Regions from separate parts of the Lederbergia graminis genome, predicted to be linked through region 1. Evidence: riboswitches for the same ligand, from Rfam matches in the RefSeq annotation. Region 1 holds a riboswitch; the other holds the start of a gene.
The links. A riboswitch is a leader RNA that binds a small molecule or an ion and turns the genes downstream of it on or off. The one in region 1 is predicted to bind S-adenosylmethionine.
Positions count from the first base shown of each region.

Region 1 (3,189 bases):
TGAGTGACATGTCTTTTCATACGAAAACTGTACATCAATCTAAGAAAGTATCAAAAAATTTTAATAGTAAAGTAACACCAATATATCAAACATCATCTTTTTCCTTTGATAATTTAGATGAGCTTGAAAGCTATTTTCACGGAGAAACACCTTACTTATATTCCCGTTACGGAAATCCAAATACAGATGAATTAGGGAGTGCCGTTGCTGCTTTGGAAGGAGCAGAAGCTGGTGTAGCAGCTTCATCAGGGATGTCAGCTATTTTATCAGCATTACTTTCAGTAGCAAAAAATGGGGACCATATTGTTGCATGTGATGACCTTTATGGTGGAACTTATCATCTATTAGATCAAGAAATTAGAAGTTTTGGTATCGATGTTACATTTGTCTCCTTTGCGAATGAAGAGGAGATACGTGCAGCAATTCGTCCAAATACAAAATTACTATATACAGAGAGCATTACGAACCCATTACTTAGAGCTGAAAATATACCGTTACTTGTTAAAATAGCGAAAGAACATAAGCTAATAACAATTGTGGATAACACTTTTGCAACACCGTTTTTACTACAGCCATGTGTTGATGGGGTTGATCTTGTTGTCCATAGTGCAACGAAGTACCTTGGTGGCCATAGTGATATTTCTGCAGGTATTGTAGTTGGCCGTGAAGATATCATTCAAGTTGCAAAACAAAAGGTGGTTAGCTTAGGGGCGAATTTAAGTCCATTTGAAGCATGGTTAACATGTAGAGGCATTAAAACTCTTGCGTTAAGAATGGAGAAGCAAACAAGGAATGCGCAATTTATTGCAGATTCACTAAGGGAAAATGAAAATATAGCAAAAGTATATTATCCAAATAATGTATCAGAAAAAGGTAATGGTGCAATTGTGTCGATAGAACTTGCACCTCATTGTGACATTCGCTCATTCTTTTCGTCTCTTGGATGGATAAAAGTAGTTCCTTCTTTAGGTGGTGTAGAGACTGCTGTTTCCTATCCATTAGGTACATCACATCGAAATTTACCTAAAGCAGCTCAAGAAAAGCTTGGAATTAATGAACGAGTTGTTCGCATTTCAGTCGGTATTGAAGATAGGCAAGATATCATTAATCAACTCCTAATTGCAATCAAAGCATAGGTATATTTAACCAAAAGTGTAAAAAAGTAGTTGACAGATAAAAAACTCTGTTCTATACTCCATTCATAAGTAAAACAACTAAATCGAATCTCTTATCGAGAGTGGCGGAGGGAATAGGCCCTGTGAAGCCCGGCAACCTGTTATTTTAAAACAAGGTGCTACATCCTACAGATTTAAAATCTGGAAGATAAGAGGAGGAACCGTCAACAACGCCCTCTTCTTAGGAAGGGGGCTTTTCTTTTTATATATCTTTTTTTAAATATTAAACCAAGTAAACTAATCATATTAATTATATTTAGGGGGATTTACAATGAGAATTAATATTTGGAAAACCATTTTATTATTGATAGGAATTATCGTGCTAGCAGGGTGTTCAGATAGTGCGAGTGGCAAGCCAAAGAAAATTATTTTAGATTATGCTTACTATTCGCCAACAAGCTTGATTTTAAAGGAGAAAGGTTTTGCAGAAGAAGTATTTGAGGAAGAAGGCATTGAAGTAGAGTTTGTTCTAAGTCAAGGGAGTAACAAAGCGTTAGAATTCCTCAATTCCAGAAGTGTTGATTTCAGTTCATCTGCTGGTGCTGCTGCTTTAATGGCAAAAGCAAAAGGATCGCCAATTGAATCCGTATATATTTATTCCAAACCAGAATGGACGGCTCTCGTTGCAAAAGATTCTTCCATTAAGTCTGTCAATGATTTAAAAGGGAAAAAGGTTGCTGCAACAATTGGTACAGACCCGTATATTTTCTTGCTTCGTGCTTTAGATGCACATGGCCTTTCTGCCAAAGATGTAGAAATTGTTAATCTTCAACATGGAGACGGAGCAGCTGCACTACTATCTGGTGAAGTAGATGCATGGGCAGGATTAGATCCTCATATGGCAAGAGTGGAAAAAGATTCTGGGGCTCATCTATTCTTCCGTAATGCAGACTTTAACACGTATGGAACTTTGAATGTAAGATCAAAATTTGCAGAAGATTACCCAGAGTATGTAAGTAAAGTTATCGAAGTTTATGAGAAAGCAAGGCAATGGGCAATTGATAATCCAGAGGAAACAGCAGAGATTTTAGCGAAGGAAGCACAAATAGATATTGAAGTAGCAAAGCTTCAATTAGAACGTAACGATTTTTCAGCATCAAAACCAGGTGATGTGCAAATTGAAACAATTAAAGCAGCTGGTGATGTATTGAAAACAGAAGGTGTAATTGATTCGGATACGGATGTAGATAAGGTTGTTAATGATTTAATTAACCCGGACTATTTTGAATAAATAAAGGATGGTGGACAACATGAGTGGCCGTACAGAAACAATTTCAGTTCCCGTAAAAAAATCAAAACGAGAAAAACGCTCGAAATTTTCCTATAAAGCAAATGAGAGATGGATTCTTGGAAGCCTTATCCCTATTATTCTATTAATTATTTGGGAGATTGCTGGAAGAGTAGGACTTATAGAAGCGCATTTACTACCAACTCCATCAAAAATATTTGAAGAAATTGTAGAAATGGGCAAAGAAGGAATATTGATTGATCATATTGGCATTACATTATATCGGGTGGTTCTTGGATTTTTCATTGGAACGATAGTAGCTGTTGTTCTTGGAGCAATCGTTGGTTATTTTTCTCTGTTTGAAAAATTGATGGATCCACTTATTCAAGCATTTCGTGCAATCCCATCTCTAGCATGGGTACCTTTATTCATTTTGTGGATGGGGATAGGGGAGCCATCCAAAGTGACATTAATTGCAGTAGGTGTATTTTTTCCAGTCTACTTAAACATCGTTTCTGGTATTCAAGGCGTTGATCGGAAGTTAATCGAAGTTGGAAAAATTTATAAGTTTAGTTCCGTGAAAACATTACGGAAAATCATCTTGCCAGCTGCTTTGCCATCTTTTCTCGTAGGATTACGCAGTGGGCTAGGACTTGGTTGGATGTTTGTTGTTGCCGCAGAAATAATGGGGGCTAGTAAAGGGTTAGGTTATTTACTCATCTTAGGCCAAAATACGTATTCTCCGGAAATTGTCATAGCGAGTATATTATTGTTTGCGCTAATTGG
Region 1 is NZ_JBHSMC010000044.1:26,323-29,511, reverse strand. Features, by position in the region: gene ACFPM4_RS19750 (trans-sulfuration enzyme family protein) at 9-1,136, shown strand; SAM riboswitch class I at 1,226-1,330, shown strand; gene ACFPM4_RS19745 (aliphatic sulfonate ABC transporter substrate-binding protein) at 1,447-2,406, shown strand; gene ACFPM4_RS19740 (ABC transporter permease) at 2,426-3,189, shown strand, end outside.

Region 2 (3,189 bases), on a different contig from region 1:
CAGCTTCATTTACCCATTCTTCAATTAAATCTGCAATTTGCTCTGGAGTTCCAACCATATTGATTCCCATGCCGCCAATCCCAATCTGTTCAGCAATTTCCCCAACAGTCCATTGGCGTGTAGGATCCACTTTCGTATAATTTTCTAGAGCGGAGCGGATAGAGTCGTTTTCCACATACTTTACAATTGTAGAAGGGTCATAACCAGATAAGTCGACACCAGTCCAACCTCCAAATAAAGCAAGAGCACCTTCATAGCTAATATGCTTTTTATACTCATTATATTTTTCTTGAGCTTCTTCTTCCGTTCTTCCAACAACTGGAGTGACCATCGTTAATATTTTCACTTCATCGGGATTTCGACCATACTTAACTGAATCATCTCGTAATTTTTTCACTGTTGCTTTGGCAATAGTAAGTGTCGGTGCTCCAATAAAAACTAGTTCAGCATTCTTTACAGCAAATTCTCTACCTTTGTTTGATGCACCTGCTTGGAAAAGTACTGGTGTTCTTTGTGGGGAAGGTTCACATAAATGAGCACCAGGAACTTTATAATATTTCCCTTCATGGTTAATATCATGGACTTTATCGGGGTCCGTATATATACGATTCTCTTTATCTACTTTTACAGCATCATCTTCCCAGCTGCTCTCCCAAAGTTTATAGCAAACTTCTAAATATTCCGCAGCAATATCATAGCGTTCATCATGATTAATCTGGTCTTCTAATCCCATGTTTACTGCAGCACTTTTTAAGTATGATGTAACGATATTCCAACCTACTCGTCCTTTTGTTAGGTGATCTAGAGTCGACATTCTCCGCGCGAATGTATAAGGGTGTTCATGTGTAACCGATGCAGTAACCCCAAAACCAAGATGTTTTGTTACGGATGACATAAGTGGAACGACAAGCAGTGGATCATTGACTGGTGATTGTGCTCCTTGGCGAACGGCCGCATCCCTTGAACCATTGTATACATCATATGTCCCTAGTACATCTGCAAGAAAAACAGCATCAAAACGTCCTTTTTCCAAAATTTTGGCGAGTTCAATCCAATAATCACTATCCTTATATTGATGGGAGCGGTCGTCTGGATGTGTCCATAGTCCAGGTGATTGGTGGCCAGCACAATTCATTTCAAATGCATTTAAATAAATTCTTTTTTTGGTCATCATTATTCTCCTTTGTTAAATGGTATAGTGTTCCGGGATTGGGTTGCTTTGTTTTTTGATAATTTCAGTAAAATAATCAAGTTGTTTTTTGGTTCTTGCTAATGTGTCAATGTCTAATATAGGTTCTAAGCTTTCCTTATCCACTTCCTGATCTGTCAGGTATATTCCCTTTAAGTTTTGGCCTTTTAGTGTTGCTAATAGCGGTTTTAGGGAAAACTCTAGTGCTAGTAAGTGGGACTTGCTGCCACCAGTCATTAAAGGTAAAACTGGTTTTCCTTCTAAAATTTCTTGCGGTAAAATATCAATCAATGTTTTTAATACTCCAGAAAAAGCAGCTTTATAAACTGGAGAACCGACGATGATGCCACTCGAATCACGGATTTGTTTAGCGATTCTTTCTACTACTGGGCTATTGAAGTTTGCGAAAAATAAATCATTATGTGGTACGTCACGAACGGAAATATGTGTAACTTGAAAGCCCTTTTGTTGTAATAAGCGCCCTAAGTATCGGAGTACTTGATCTGATCGCGAACTTTCAAATGGACTACCAGATAGAATTACAATTTCACTCATTGAAAATTCCCTCCTTTATAATTAACTAAACATAGATGTATACTTGGATTTTTGTGAATAAATTTACAATAAAAAAACCTCCTCTCAAAAGATGAGAGAAGGGTAGGGGATTTGAAGGAAATCAAACCATAACTGTTCTCATCTTTAGAATACAGTGTATTCTTCTGAAATTAGCACCATGCAATGTTGCTGGTTGCTGAGGTTTCGCAGGGTCAGTCCCTCCACCTCTCTTGATAAGAGTAAAATATTGGATTTTCTTACTGGTTTTTATTATAAGTAACTCAATCGGATTAATCAACAAATAATTGTCGACAAGATTCGAGTTACATCTTTTTGAAAAAAGATAAAGGCCCCGTACTAGGAGACCTTTATCCTCGAATGATCTTATTTTTTTCTAATAAACCAAACAATCAGCGAAATAACAAGGGATACAATTGTATAAAATGTTGCCCAACCAAATAGCGCTTGCCAACCAACGTTCTGGACCATTGGTAGAATGATAGTAAGGATATTAAGACCAATGAATAGAATAATTGGTACGATAAAGTAGCGTTTAAATTTAATCGTTACCAACAAAGAAAAAAGTAAAGTTGCAATCGGCGCTACTATTCCATAAAAAGCAATTTCCCACATGAAAAATCACCATTCCTTTTTATTTTTATTTTGAATGTTCATTAATAACACGTAAGGAGATATCAGTGTCCTTATCGAAGTTTACGGTGTATTTAGCGTAGTCTTTACTTCCTTTTGCATAGACAAAACCCTCAATCTTTGCATCATTATAAGGATATTTACCATTATTCAATGTTTTTTGAATTACTTGAACTACTTCTAAAGTTTGCTCCTTTGAAAGATTTGTTACATCAAGCGAAAAGTTAATATCAAACGGTTCAATTAACTCTATATCATGACTCCATTTTGTATCAGGAGGGTATTTTTCCTCTAGTACATCAAGATAAAATTCAATCTGTGTGACAATCCCTGGTATTTCTGAATCTATTCCTTCGTAAAGCTGCTCTTTAATTTCTTTTCCGAACTTTGCTCCTAGCTCATAATCAGTATTAACAGGATAGTAGTGGATGTCTGTTGGCTTCACCGCTCCCCACACTTCAAAAACATACTCGATTTCGTCGTCCCCTCGAAACTCTGTAACATCAAATCCATACATGCCAAAAGTAAAATCATAAACCCCATCACCATTTATGCGATACTCTGAATCAGGAAATTCTTCTTCCAAAAAATCTTCTAACCCAGCTTTTAAATAATGTTTTGAGACGGGATTTCCGTTGAAGATTTGATATAGGAAAAGGATAATTACAACAAGGATTATTAGTAGAATGATATATAAAATCTTTTTCTTTTTAATAGCAATCACTCACTTTCATGATAAATGATGTATCTTAGCTAGTTCAGTTCCTCAGTCTTTATATTCGCTAATACTTTCT
Region 2 is NZ_JBHSMC010000027.1:143,851-147,039, reverse strand. Features, by position in the region: gene ACFPM4_RS17710 (LLM class flavin-dependent oxidoreductase) at 1-1,171, opposite strand, end outside; gene ssuE (NADPH-dependent FMN reductase) at 1,187-1,744, opposite strand; SAM riboswitch class I at 1,880-1,984, opposite strand; gene ACFPM4_RS17700 (DUF2651 family protein) at 2,129-2,377, opposite strand; gene ACFPM4_RS17695 (YfjL-like protein) at 2,403-3,119, opposite strand; gene ACFPM4_RS17690 (YfjL-like protein) at 3,162-3,189, opposite strand, start outside.
Region 2: linked by a shared signal. The riboswitch ahead of ssuE (NADPH-dependent FMN reductase) and the one ahead of ACFPM4_RS19745 (aliphatic sulfonate ABC transporter substrate-binding protein) in region 1 are both predicted to bind S-adenosylmethionine.